2 regions of the Nonomuraea sp. NPDC050643 genome follow, and region 1 is predicted to be linked to the other one. Evidence: riboswitches for the same ligand, from Rfam matches in the RefSeq annotation. Region 1 holds a riboswitch; the other holds the start of a gene.
What was found. A riboswitch is a leader RNA that binds a small molecule or an ion and turns the genes downstream of it on or off. The one in region 1 is predicted to bind S-adenosylmethionine.
Positions count from the first base shown of each region.

Region 1 (7,033 bases):
CCAGGAAGGTCGCCGGGTCGATCAGCCCCGTCACCAGGTAACAGTCGGTGACGGTGGGCCGGTCCCCGCCCCGCCCGTACGCGACCGGCCCCGGATCCGCGCCCGCGCTGGCGGGCCCGACCTTGAGCACCCCGGCCCCGTCCGCCCAGACGACGGAGCCGCCGCCCGCCCCGATCGCGTTCACGGCGACGACGGGCAGGATCAGGGGCAGCCCGCCCACCGTCGTGTGGGTGGCCAGGTCGGGCGTGCCGCCGACCGTCACGGCGATGTCGCTGCTGGTGCCGCCCATGTCGAAGGTGACGATGCCGGCGATGTCCGACTCACGCGCCAGCCGCGCCGCCGCGGCCACCCCGGCGGCCGGGCCCGACAGAACGGTCTCGATCGGCCGCTCGGCCGCCGAGCGCAGGCTCATCGACCCGCCGTTGGACGCGCTGATGAAGATCGGCGCCGTCACCCCGAGCGCACGCACGCGCCGCTCCAGCCGGGTGAAGTACTCCTCCATGAGGGGCTGGATGTAGGCGTTGAGGCAGGCCACGAGGGCCCGCTCGTACTCGCGGACCTCCGGCCAGACGGTCGCCGAGGCCGTCACCGGCAGAGCGGGCAACCGGTCGCGCAGGCTCTCCGCGACGCCCTCCTCGAAGGCGGGGCGGGTGTAGCCGTGCAGGACCACGACGGCCGCCGCGTCCGCGCCGATCGCCTCCAGGCGCGCGGCCACCCGGTCGAGGGCGGCGGCGTCCGGCTCGGTCACGGGTTCGCCGCCGGGGCCGAGCCGGGCCGGGATCTCGACGATGCGGTTGCGCGGGACGAGGGGCTCCTCCTTGCCCGCGTACAGGTCGAACGAGGACGGCATGCGGCTGCGGCCGATCTCCAGCAGGTCCCGGTAGCCCTCGGTCACGACCAGCGCGATGCGTGCGCCGCGGCGCTGGATGATGGTGTTCAGCCCGATGGTGGTGCCGTGGGTGACGCCCGCGACCTCCTCGGGCCGCAGACCGGCCCGCACGAGGATGGCCGCCAGCCCGTCGGCGACCGCCAGCGAGGGGTCGGCGGGCGTGCTCGGCTCCTTGTGGTGGACGACCAGCCCGCGCTCGGGCACGACGGCGACCAGATCGGTGAACGTGCCACCGACGTCGATGCCGATCCTCGCCGTCACCGGGCTACCTGACGAGCTCACAATGCCTCCGAGATACGAGCGAAGCGATCGGCCACCACCATCACGACCACGCTCGCGGCCATGAGCAGGGTGGACACCGCGGCCATGGACGGATCGAGCTGGTACTGCACGGCCGAGAAGATGCGCAGCGGCACCGTCGTGGTGTTGGCGCCCGCCACCAGCGCCGTCACGGCCACCTCGCCCAGGGAGGTGACCCCGGCCAGGATCGCGCCCGCGAGGATGCCGGGCCGCAGCAGCGGCAGCGTGACGGTGAAGAACACCCGCACCCGGCCCGCGCCCAGGCTCGTGGCCGCCCGTTCGAGGACCGGGTCGAGCTGGGCGGCGCTCACCATGACCGCGCGTACGACGAAGGGCAGCGCCACCAGCGAATGCGCCAGCCACAGGCCCGGCAGCGAGTTGATCAGGCCGACGCCGTGGAAGTAGTAGAGCAGCCCGAGCGCGATGATGATCTCCGGCACCATCAGCGGCGACAGCGCCAGGCCCGTCAGCAGCCTGCGGCCGGGGAACGAACCCTGGGTCAGGCCATAGGCGGCCAGTGTCCCGATCACCACGGTCGTCGGCACGACCAGCACCACCAGCAGCCCGCTCAGCCGGAACGAGACCTGCCAGTCGGGCGAGCCGAGCACCTCGGCGTACCAGCGCACCGACACCCCCGACGGCGGGAACGCCATCGACCCCGAGGGGTTGAACGAGCTGACGACCAGCACCACGAGCGGCGCGATCAGGAACAGGAAGACGATCGCCGCCAGGACCCCGCCCGCCAGGCGTACGGACCTGTCGTAACCCCGCTCACCCATGCAGCCGCCTCTCCCAGATCCGGAACGCGCCGGCCATCAGCGTCGTGGACACGACGGTCAGGGCGAGCAGCGCGAAGCTCAGCGCCGCCGCCACCGGGTAGTCGAACACCGTCGACACCTGCTCGTAGACGCGGATGCCGGTGAGCGGCTGCGTCACCCCGCCGACCAGCAGCGGCGTGATGTAGATGCCCATGGCCAGCGCGAACACGATCAGCGCGCCGGTGACCACGCCGGGCAGGCTCAGCGGGACCGTGACCCGCAGGAACGTCCTGACCGGGCCCGCCCCGAGCGTCTGCGACGCGCGGTGCAGGTTGCGGTCCATGCCGCCGAGCGCCGTGGTCAGCGGGATGATCGCGAACGGCAGCAGCACGTGGGTGACCGCGACCACGACCGCCGGATAGCTGGTGAGCAACTGGGCGGGCTGGTCGCGCAGCCCCGTCGCGACGAGCGCCTTGTTGACGATGCCGTTGCCCGACAGCAGCACCACCCAGCCGTAGGTGCGCACGACCACGCTGGTCAGCAGGGGCGAGATCACGATGACGAACAGCAGGGTCCGCAGCGTGCCGGGCCGCTGCCGGGCCAACGCGTACGCGGCCGGGTAGGCCAGCAGCACGCACAGCACGGCCACCAGGAGCGCGGTGGCCGCCGTCTGCAGGAGCGAGCCGTAGAAGTACGGCTCGGTGAGGACACGTCCGTACTGGGCCAGGGTCCAGCCGGGGAGGGCGGCGTTGAAGGCGCCGACCGGGCTGAAGCTCAGGCGCAGCAGACCGGCGAGGGGGACCAGGAACAAGGCCGCCAGGAAGACGACCAGCGGAAGGACGTGGACCCAGCCCCGCCGCCGCTCACCCGCCCTCGGCGCGCGGGCCGTGACCGTCCCGCCCCGTGAACCGGGCGTCATCGGGCCTCCGCCTCCTGGCCGGGCCCTGTCTCCAGCGCCTCCTGGGCGAGCCCCGTCTCCAGGACGATCACGTCGGCCCGGTCCCAGCTCGCCACGACCGAGGTGCCAGCGCCCGGCGGGTCCGCCACCCCGGCGCCCGTGTCGGCGATCTGCGCGCTCAGCGTGCGCCCGTTGGCCAGCCGCACCTCCACGTGCCAGGCGTCACCGGCGAAGGCCCGGTAACCCACGGTCCCCGCCGCACTCGCACGGCCTTCGGCCAGAGCGGTCTCGGGCAGGGTCAGGCGGATGCGCTCGGGACGGATCGCGACCACCGCGCGCTCGCCCCGGCGCAGGCGGGGCGCGTCGCCGTCACCGTAGCCGTCGCCGCCGGTCAGCCCGGCGACGACCAGCCCGCCGAGGTCGAGGCCGGACTCCGTCACCGTCCCCTCAAGGACGTTGGCGGCGCCGATGAACTGGGCCACGAACCGTGTCGCCGGCCGCCGGTACACCTCGTCCGGCGTCCCGATCTGCTCGATCCGCCCGCCGTTCATCACGGCCACCCGGTCGGACAGCGCCAGCGCCTCCTCCTGATCGTGGGTGACGAACACCATCGTGGTCCCGATGCGCGCCTGGATGGCCCGCAGTTCGACACGCATCTCCCGCCGCAGCTTGGCGTCGAGGTTGGACAGCGGCTCGTCGAGGAGCAGCACGGCGGGCCGGATGGCCAGGGCGCGCGCCAGCGCCACGCGCTGCTGCTGCCCGCCGGAGAGCTGCTTGGGCCGCCGCTCGGCGTACCCCTCCAGCCCGACCAGGCGCAGCGCCTCCCGCACCCGCTTCTCGCGCTCGGCCCGGTCCAGCCGGCGCACGCGCAGGCCGTAGGCCACGTTGGCGGCCACGGTCATGTGCGGGAAGAGCGCGTAGTTCTGGAACACCATCCCCAGCCCGCGCCGGTACGGCGGCCGGTCGGTGACATCGGCGCCGTCGATCACGATCCGTCCCGCCGCCGGCCGGACGAAGCCCGCGATGGAGTTGAGCAGCGTCGTCTTGCCGCAGCCGCTGGGCCCGAGGATGGACAGGAACTCGCCCTTGCGGATGGACAGCCGGTCGAGGTCGAGCACCCGCGCGCCCTCGTACCCGGCGGCCAGGCCCTCGATCTCGACGTGCCCGGCCTCTTCCTCGCACGTCTCGGTCACCCGAAGATCTGGTTCCACCGCTGCTGCCATTCGTTGAGCTTGGGGGTGGCGACGGCGTAGTCGACCCAGGTGAACTTCTCGAAGACCTCGGGCCCGTGCTCCACCCGCTTCTCGAAGGGCTCGCCGTAGTCGATGGAGTCGTTGCCGGCCGCGTACCAGGTGCCCTCGGCGAACGGCTTCTGGTTCTGCGCCGCCGTGAGGTAGTCGAGGAACTTGGCGGCCAGCTCGCCGTTCTGGCTGCCACTGGCCACGAAGTACGAGGTCAGCGCGCCCACCGGACCCGACTTGGGATACGCGTAGCCGATCGGCGAGCCCGCCTCGGCCATGGCGAAGGCGCGGCCGTCCCAGAAGGGCATGATCCAGGCGTCGCCGTTCTCCATGACGGTGGCGGCGTTGCCCGCGTTGGCCGGGAAGGACGACACGCAGTCCTTGAGCGTCTCCAGCTTGGTGAACGCCTTGTCCACGGCGGCGGGGTCCGACAGCGTCCCGCCGTCACTGGTGACCAGGGCGGAGAAGAACTCCAGACCGGGGTTGTAGGTCAGCGGAGGCAGGGCGATGTGCCCGCAGTACTCCTTGTCGAAGATGTCCGACCAGTCCTGCGGCGGGGTCTTGATCTTGTCGGTGCGGTAGAGGAGACCGGTGGAGCCGGTGGTCAGCGGCACGCCGTACTGCTTGCCCTGGTAGGCCGACTTCCCGCTGAGCACGGGGTCGAGCTCCTTCCAGTGCGTCAGCCTGGCCGTGTCCAGGGGCTGGAGCAGGCCCGCCGACGCGGCCGGCAGTGAGGCGTCGGGGGTGAAGGCGATGACGTCGAAAGGCGGGTTCTTGCCTCCGGCCGCGCGCAGTTTGGTCAGCCATTCGGCGTTGGCGCCGTACACCAGGTTGACCTTGGCGCCGGTGTCACGCTCGAACGGTTCCACGAACGACTTCTTGAACAGTTCGCCCCATGCGCCCGCGAACGCGGTCACCGTGATCTGCTGCTGCCCGCCGGAGCCCGTGCCGGTGTTCGACGAGCCGCCCGTGTCCACGCCGCCGCATGCCGAGAGCGTCAGCGCCAGCACCGTGCCCGCTCCCGCCAGCAGAGTGAGTCCGCCCTTCATCTTTTCCTTCCCATCGGAAACAGCCGGCCAAGGGCGCGGGGCAGGGCACGGCTGAGGGACCGCACTTGCCGCCGGAAGCACCATTCGGCTCGACGACCATGTCATCACCCGGGGCACCCCGCCGCGGTCGGGAGGGTTGCCGTCCAGCAAGCCGGGGCTTAGCACTGGACTCGTGACATAAGCGACTATAACAGTAGGTTTTGTCGAAAATCTCTCTGGGGTAGTTTTCGCCTATTGTACGGTTTCTGTGACTTTTGGACACTTTGGGGTCGAACGCGGGTCAGGCACGGTCATACCGCATGACCATCACCTGGGAGGGACGCCGAGCCCGTCGCGTACGGTGCGGGCGGCGGTGACCATGTTGCGCAGGGCCGACTCGATCTCGGACTGTTCGCGCATCCGCAGCCCGCAGTCCGGATTCACCCAGAGCCGTTCGGGCCGGATCGAGCGGAGCAGCCGGCGCAGCGCCCGCTCCATCTCGCCGGGCTCCGGGACGGTGGGGGAGCGGCTGTCGTACACGCCCGGCCCGACACCGCCCCGCAGCAGGGCGGCGCGGGGCCCGTCCGGCGGCGTCGCGCCGGAGTGGGCCGCCTCGACGCTGGTGACGTCGGCGTCCAGGGCGTCGATGGCGGCCACCACCTCCTGCGACCACGACTGGCAGATGTGCGTGTGCACCTGGGTGGTGTCGGCGATGCCCGAGGTGGCCAGCCGGAACACGCCGACGGCCCAGGACAGGTAGAACGCGCGCTCGGCCTGGCGCAGCGGCAGCAGGTCGCGCAGCGAGGGCTCGTCCACCTGGACGACGCCGATGCCGGCGGCCTCGAGGTCGTGGATCTCGTCGCGCAGCGCGAGCGCGAGCTGCCGGGCGATGTCGGCCCGGGGCAGGTCGGTACGGGCGAACGAGCGGGCCAGCATGGTGACCGGGCCGGTGAGCACACCCTTGACCGGCCGGTCGGTGAGCGACTGGGCGTAGGTCGTCCAGCGCACGGTCATCGGCGCCGGGCGGGAGACGTCGCCGTACAGGATGGGTGGGCGCACGCACTGTGTGCCGAGGGTCTGGACCCAGCCCTCCCGGGTGACGGCGAAGCCGCGCAGCCGCTCGGCGAAGTAGGTGACCATGTCCTCGCGTTCGGGCTCGCCGTGCACGAGCACGTCGAGGCCGAGCCGTTCCTGGAAGGTGATCACGCGCTCGATCTCGGCGCCCACCACGCCCTCGTAGCCGGCCTCGTCGATCCGGCCAGCGCGCAGGTCCGCCCGTGCCCGGCGGACCTGCTCGGAGGCGGGGAACGAGCCGATCGTGGTCGTGGCCAGGGACGGCAGCCGGAAGCTGCGGCGCTGGGCCGCGGATCTGACGGACCGGTCCGCCCGGGGACGGCCCGTCCAGGTGACGGAAGCGCCCGGGCACGGCGTCCACCAGGACGGCGGTGTCGAGCACCTGGTCGTAGAAGGAGAAGGTGCCGGCGGGGATCTGGCCGAGACCGGCCGCGCGCAGGTCCGTCCAGACCGACCGGCGCAGCCGCGCGCCCGCCCGCAGCAGCCCGGCGGCGTCCAGGCGGCCCGCCCAGTAGTCCTCCGTGGCCGTGCTCAGCTCGTGCCGGGGTCCGATGCGGGGGTAGCCGAGCACAGTGGTGCCGGGCACGGGCGATGTCATGACTGCTCTTTCTCGTCGGTGGTCGAGGACGGGCGAGGGCCCGGAGAACCGGGCCCCGCCCGGGTCAGCCGGCCTTGAAACCGGTGACCTCGGTACGGATCCGGCGGGCGGCGGCGACCAGGTTCTCCAGCGAGGCGCGCACCTCGGGCCGGCCGCAGGTCTTCAGCCCGCAGCCGGGGTTGGCCCACAGACGGTCGGCGGGGATGGCGCGGCCGGCCCAGTGGCCCTCGACGGCCATGGAACTCTC
Region 1 is NZ_JBFAIM010000053.1:33,248-40,280, forward strand. It holds gene AB0I15_RS46690 (hydantoinase/oxoprolinase family protein) at 1-1,150, opposite strand, end outside; gene AB0I15_RS46695 (ABC transporter permease) at 1,168-1,968, opposite strand; gene AB0I15_RS46700 (ABC transporter permease) at 1,961-2,866, opposite strand; gene AB0I15_RS46705 (ABC transporter ATP-binding protein) at 2,863-4,056, opposite strand; gene AB0I15_RS46710 (ABC transporter substrate-binding protein) at 4,035-5,135, opposite strand; SAM riboswitch class IV at 5,192-5,313, opposite strand; gene AB0I15_RS46715 (hypothetical protein) at 5,442-6,455, opposite strand; partial or broken gene AB0I15_RS46720 (hypothetical protein) at 6,580-6,786, opposite strand; gene AB0I15_RS46725 (hypothetical protein) at 6,851-7,024, opposite strand.

Region 2 (7,033 bases), on a different contig from region 1:
GGCCTCCGAGGAGGGCGAGCTGATCGATCCGTCGGGGCTCGGTGGCTTCGGCTGGCTCAGCCAGCGACGTTGAGCTCCAGGGAGTGCAGGCCCCTGATGATGTAGCCGGGCTTCCAGACGGGCTCCCGCCGCAGCTCCAGTTCGGCCGCCCGGTCCAGGAGGGCGCCGAACGACTCCATCAGCTCGATGCGGGCCAGGGGCGCGCCCAGGCAGAAGTGGATGCCGGCGCCGAAGGAGATGTGCGGGTTGTCGGCGCGGCCGACGTCGAGCCGGTCGGGGTCGTCGAACACCGCCGGGTCCCGGTTGGCCGAGCCGAACAGCAGCGCCACCTCCGAGCCGCGCGGAATGCGTACGCCGTGCACCTCGATGTCCTCCAGCACCCAGCGCTCGAACATCTGCAGCGGCGTGTCCCAGCGCATCAGCTCCTCGACCGCGGTGGGCAGCAGGGAGCGGTCGTCGCGCAGCCGGGCCAGCTCGGCGGGGTTCCTGAACAGCGACCACCAGCCGTTGCCCGTCACGTTGACGGTGGCCTCGTGGCCGGCGTTGAGCAGCAGGACGCAGGTGCCGACCAGCTCGTCCTCGGTCAGCTCGTCGATCTGGGCGAGCGCGCTGATCAGGTCGTCGCCGGGGGCGCCGCGGCGTTCGGCGGCCAGGGTCCTGAGGTAGGCGGCGAACTCCTCGGCCGCGCGTACCGCGGTGTGCTGGGCCTCGGGGGACGGGTTGAGCTCGTACATGCCGCAGATGTCGGCCGACCAGGGGCGCAGCAGGTGGCGGTCCTGGTCGGGGATGCCGAGCATCTCCGCGATCACGGTCACCGGGAGCGGCTCGGCGACCTCGGCGATGAGGTCGCCGCCGCCCTTCTCCACGAACGCGGCCACCAGGCCCTCGGCGATGGCGCGTACGCGGGGGCGCAGCGACTCCACCATGCGCGGCGTGAACGCCCTGGAGACCAGCCGGCGCAGCCTGGTGTGCACCGGCGGCTCCACGTCGAGCATGCCCGCCCTGATCACGCGCCAGAACAGCTCCTGGAACTCCGGCTCGGCCGACCGGCCGAACTCCTCGTGCGTGGCCACGTGCAGGTAGGACCGCCCCAGGCGGCGGTCTCTGAGCAGCGTGTTCACGTCGGCGTGCCGCGAGATCAGCCACTGGCCCGTCGGCTCGAAGAAGCAGACGGGCGCCGTACGCCTCAGCTCGTCATAGACCCGGTACGGGTACGCCACGAACTCCGGATTCCAAGGATCAAAGCCCACTATTGCATCTTAGGAGTGGGATCCTCCTGCTCAGTGACCTCTTTCTTCTTGGAGTGCCTGCCGCGCATCCGGATGTTGAGCAGCTCCACGACGACCGAGAACGCCATCGCGAAGTAGATGTAGCCCTTGGGGATGTGCTGGTCGAGGCCCTCGGCGACGAGCACCACGCCGATCAGCACCAGGAACGACAGGGCCAGCATCTTGATGCTCGGGTGGCTGTCCACGAACCTGCTGATCGGGCCGGAGGCGAACAGCATCACCAGCACCGCCACCACGACGGCCGCGATCATCACGCCCAGCTCGTCCACCATGCCGACGGCGGTGATGACCGAGTCCAGCGAGAAGACGACGTCGAGCACCATGATCTGCACGATCACGGAGGTGAAGGAGACCGCGGCGGCCTTCTTGCCGTCGCCGCCCGGCGCGACCTCCATGCTGTGGTGGATCTCGGTGACGCTCTTGCCCAGCAGGAACAGGCCGCCGAGCAGCAGGATCAGGTCGCGTCCCGATATCTCGTGACCGACGACCGAGAACAGCGGCTCGGTGAGCTGAACCACCCACGACAGGCCGAGCAGCAGGAGCAACCGGCTGATGAGCGCGGCGGCCAGACCGAGGACGCGCGCCCGGTCCCGCTGTTCGGGGGGCAGTTTGCCCGCGAGGATGGAGATGAAAATGATGTTGTCGATCCCCAGCACGATCTCCAGGGCGACCAGGGTGAAGAAGCCGATCCAGATCTGCGGGTCGGCCACCCAGTCCAACATCTGCGCACCTCCATAACTCATGGCTGACGGGTTTCCGGTAGCAACGAGTCAGGAGTCGTATAAGTTCGCGGCTTGCGTTTTTTACCCTCGTGTCGGTTATAGTTCGGGACGTAGGTCATGAGTGCCAGCGACAAGCCCCGGCTAGCTGGCCGGCAACCCTCGCGTCCGCGGCGGGGTGCCCCGGGTGAAGACCTGGTCCGTCACGAGGTGTGGCGGGCAAGCGCGGGCTCCGTGGCTGTCCTGGGGTCCGATGACCCCGAGGAGCTTCGCCATGTCCACGCTGACGATCTTCAACTCCGCCCCGGCCGCCGAGACGACCTCCGCCGTCACCCCGGGCACCCGGCCCATTCCCACCGTGCTCGGCACCGACCTCGAGGTCCCGGTCAAGGGCGGCCGGCTGGTGGGCTACGCCAACCTCGACTACGCCGCCAGCGCCCCCTGTCTGGAGCCGGTCAGCGCCGCCGTCGCGGCCGCGCTCCCGGCCTACTCCAGCGTCCACCGCGGCGCCGGCTACGCCTCCCAGCTCACCACCGCCAGGTACGAGCAGGCCCGCCACACGGTACGGGCCTTCGTGGGCGCCCGCCCCGACGACGCCGTCATCTTCACCCGCAACACCACCGACGCCACGAACCTGCTGGCCGGCTGCCTGCCCCCGGGCACGACCACGGTGGTCTTCGACACCGAGCACCACGCCTCCCTGCTCCCCTGGCCCTCCTCCGTGCGACTGGCTCCGCCCGCCTTCCCCGGCGAGGCCGTGCGCGCCGCCGACGAGGCGCTGGCCGGGATCGAGGGGCCGAAGCTGCTGGTGGTGACCGCCGCCTCGAACGTCACCGGCGAGCTGTGGCCGATCGCCGCGCTGGCCCACATCGCGCACCGGCACGGGGCCCGGATCCTGGTGGACGCGGCGCAGCTCGTACCGCACCGGCCTCTCAACCTGACCGCGCTCGACCTGGACTACGTGGCCTTCTCGGGGCACAAGCTGTACGCGCCCTTCGGGGCCGGCGTGCTGATCGGGCGGCGGGACTGGCTGGCCGAGGGGGAGCCGTACCTGAAGGGCGGGGGCGCGGTGCGCTCGGTCGGCGAGAGCGCCGAGTGGCACGACGACCCCGAGCCGCGCCACGAGGCGGGCACCCCCAACGTGCTGGGCGCCATCGCCCTGGCCGCCGCCTGCGACGCGCTCACCGCCACCGGCTGGAACGCTCTGGTGAACGAGGAGGAGCGGCTGATCGCCCGGCTCAGGTCGGGGCTGGCCTCGGTCGAGGGCGTGCGGGAGCTGTCACTGTGGGGGGACGACCACCCGCGGGTCGGTATCGTGTCGTTCACCGTGGCCGGATACTCGGCGCGCGAGGTGGCCGAGGCGCTGTCCAGCGAGTACGGCATCGGGGTGCGCGACGGCAAGTTCTGCGCGCATCCGTTCGTCCGGCACCTGCTGGGCACGGCCGACGGCGGTTGCGAGGACGACACCGCCTCCGCGGTACGGGCCTCGATCGGCATCGGCAGCACGCAGGAGCACGTGGACCGGCTCGTCGAGGCGCTGCGGGACCTGGTGCGCCGCCGGTCCTGACCGCTACCCCGGCTCGCGTGCCTGCCTCAGCGGTTCGGCGGCTTGCGGTGCTGCGGCGGCTCGTCGGAGACCAGGGCGTCGATGTCCCTCATGTCCTCGTCGTTGACCCTGCCCGAAGCGGGCGCGGCGGGCTGCCTGGGCACCTCCGGCCGCTCGGCGGGCGTCGTCGACGCCGTCGGCGTGGTAGGACCGCCCGGCCTGCGGTGCGAAGGGATGATCATGTCGTCCTCCGCCTCGCGGCGTTCCGCGCGCCTGCGGAACATCGTGCCGAAGATGCCGTCCAGCCCGATCCGTCCGCCGCCCAGCGCCAGGAACATCAGGCTGAGCGCCCCGAGCGCGCCCGGCAGTTCCCAGCCGTTGTTCGCCGACAGGACGCCGTTGCCCCCGTGCACGTACGCGATCGCGCCGAGCATGTTGACCAGCAGCAACAGTCCCACCGGCCGGACCAGCAGGCCGAGGATCAAGAAGATGCCGCCGACGGTCTCGACGACGGTCGCGAACCCGGCGGCCAGTTCGGGCAACGGGATCCCCATCTCCCTGAAGCCCTGCGTGGTCGCCCCAAGGCCGCCCTGCCACTTCTGCCAGCCGTGAGCCAAGAAGATCACGCCGGTCACGATCCTGGCGATCAAGGCCGCGACGTCAAATACAACTCTCTTCATGGTGCTTTCTCCCCCCGTTCCAGGTATTCCTCCCCATGTCCGGCTTCGGGATGCGCTTTCATACCATCTCTTGACCATCCCCCGTGCTGGATCACCACCGGCGACAGTGACAGCATTGCCGTATGACGGAACGTGTGGTCGGAATCGGTGCGGGCGCGAAAGAGCTGGCGACCGAGGACATGATCCTCAACATCGGCCCGCAGCACCCGTCCACGCACGGGGTGCTCAGACTTCGGCTGACGCTCGACGGCGAGCGCATCGCCACCGCCGAGCCGATCATCGGCTACATGCACCGGGGCGCGGAGAAGCTCTTCGAGGTGCGCGACTACCGTCAGATCATCATGCTGGCCAACCGGCACGACTGGCTGTCGGGCTTCGCGAACGAGCTGGGCGTGGTGCTGGCCGCCGAACGCCTGCTCGGCATGGAGCCGCCGGTCCGGGCGGTGTGGGCACGCACGCTGCTGGCCGAGCTCAACCGGGCGCTCAACCACCTGATGTTCCTCGGCTCCTACCCGCTCGAACTGGGCGCGATGACGCCGCTGTTCTACTCCTTCAACGAACGTGAGCGCATCCAGGCCGTCATGGAGGAGATCTCCGGCGGGCGCATGCACTACATGTTCAACCGGGTCGGGGGGCTCAAGGAGGACCTGCCGCTGGGGTGGCTCGACCGGGTGTCGGAGGCCGTCGCCGAGACCCGCCGCCGGGTGCCCGACATCGAGAACCTCATCCTGCACAACGAGATCTTCATCGCCCGCACGCGGGGCGTCGGCGTGCTCTCACGCGAGCAGATCATGCAGTACGGCGTCAGCGGCCCCATCTCCCGCGCCTCCGGGGTGGACTTCGACCTGCGGCGCGACGAGCCGTACCTGGCCTATCCTGAGCTGCCGGTGAAGGTCGTCACCCGGAGCGCCGGCGACTGCCACGCCCGGTTCGAGGTCCTGCTCGAGCAGCTCAAGGTCTCGCTCGACCTGGCCGAAGCCTGCGCCGAGCGGCTGCGCTCGCTGCCCGCCGGGCCCATCAACCAGCGGCTGCCGAAGGTGCTCAAGGTGCCGGAGGGGCACACGTACGCGTGGACGGAGAACCCGCTCGGCATCAACGGCTACTACCTGGTCTCCAGGGGAGACAAGACGCCGTGGCGGCTCAAGCTGCGCTCCGCCTCCTACAGCAACATCCAGGTGCTGCGCGAGATGCTGCCCGGCCACCTGGTGGCGGACATGGTCGCCATCCTGGGCTCGATGTTCTTCGTCGTGGGCGACATCGACAAGTGAACGCCCAAGAACGCGACAAATACGTCGACTGGCTCCGCGCGCTGAGCCTGATCGTCGTGGTGGTCTGGCACTGGGCCTTCACGATCCTGCAGTGGAAGCCGCACGGCCCCGAGCCCACCAGCCCGCTGGGCTTCACCTCCGGGCTGTGGATCCTCACCTGGCTGCTGCAGGTACTGCCGCTGTTCTTCTACGTCGGCGGGCACGTTCACCTGCTGTCCTGGCATCGGGCGAAGACACGGGGCGTGGGCATCGGCGCTTTCGTCTGGCGGCGCATCCGGGCGCTCGCCTTACCGGCGCTGTTCCTGTCCGGGGTGTGGGTCGTCATCGGGGCGGTGGTGACGTACACGTTCCAGGTGGACTGGATGTGGCGGGTGGTGGTGCTGGTGCTCAGCCCGCTGTGGTTCCTCGGCGTCTACCTGGTGCTGATCGCGCTGCTGCCGGTGGCCCTCTGGCTGCACCGCCGCTACGACGTGCTCACGCTGATCTGGCTCGGCGGCGCGGCCCTGGTGGTCGACGTGATCCGCTTCCGCTACGGCGTCGAATGGGCCGGCTGGCTCAACATGCTCATCATCTGGGGCCTGGCCCACCAGGCCGGCTTCTTCTACGACCGGGTCGTCGTCCTGCCCAGGCGCTATGACGTCGCTCTGCTGTGGACGGGCCTGTTCGCGCTGTTCGGGCTGGTCTACTCGGGTATCTACCCGGGCTCGATGGTGGGCGTGCCGGGCGACAAGTGGTCCAACATGGCGCCGCCCACGTTCGTGATCGTGGCCCTGCTGCTGTTCCAGATCGGGCTGGTGGAGGTGCTGCGGCCGTCGATGGAGCGGGTGCTCGAACGCCCGCGCTGGCAGCGGGTCAACGCCTTCATCAACCGGTACGCGCTGCCGCTGTTCCTGTTCCACACGACGGGGATGGCCATCTCGCTGGGCGTCTCGTGGTGGCTGTTCGGCACGCTCGGCGACCAGATCCCGCCCGACGCGAAATGGTGGGTGGAACGCCCGATCGCCATCCTCGGCCCGCTCATCTGCACGACCCCGGTCATCTACCTCTTCGGCCGCCGCCGCGGCCCGGCGGAGCGATCGCCCGACACGAACAAGGCCGGCGCGCAGTCCGATCGACCGCGGTGAGCCGTCAGCGGGGTTTCTGCTCCTCCGGGTCCTTCGGGATGCGGCAGGCGTGCTCCAGATAGAGGGCCGCGGCGACCAGGAGGGCGCAGGCCACGAAGGAGCCCATCGCGACGAAGAACTCCCCGCGCGGCGTCTCCCGGTCGAGGATCTGCACCGTGTGGAGCGCGAACCCGGCGAACACCCCGCCGAACACCGCCCCCGCGTACGCCGACGCCTTCGCCAGCGCCGCCAGCCGGGCCACCGCGAGCGGCTCGACCGGCTTGGTGTCGGGCTTCCTGGCGATCCTGGCCTTGGTCACCCAGGCGCTGTAGCCCTCGCCGAGCGCCAGCAGCAGCACCGTCGGGATCGCGGTCCACGGCATGAGGGGCAGGTCGGAGTAGAACGGCCTGATCGCCGCCCAGGTGAGC
Region 2 is NZ_JBFAIM010000041.1:92,591-99,623, reverse strand. It holds gene AB0I15_RS40750 (SAM-dependent methyltransferase) at 1-73, shown strand, start outside; gene AB0I15_RS40745 (cytochrome P450) at 57-1,250, opposite strand; gene AB0I15_RS40740 (TerC family protein) at 1,250-2,011, opposite strand; SAM riboswitch class IV at 2,125-2,240, shown strand; gene AB0I15_RS40735 (aminotransferase class V-fold PLP-dependent enzyme) at 2,283-3,575, shown strand; gene AB0I15_RS40730 (DoxX family protein) at 3,602-4,234, opposite strand; gene AB0I15_RS40725 (NADH-quinone oxidoreductase subunit D) at 4,357-5,502, shown strand; gene AB0I15_RS40720 (acyltransferase) at 5,499-6,626, shown strand; gene AB0I15_RS40715 (DUF3180 domain-containing protein) at 6,631-7,033, opposite strand, start outside.
Region 2: linked by a shared signal. The riboswitch ahead of AB0I15_RS40735 (aminotransferase class V-fold PLP-dependent enzyme) and the one ahead of AB0I15_RS46710 (ABC transporter substrate-binding protein) in region 1 are both predicted to bind S-adenosylmethionine.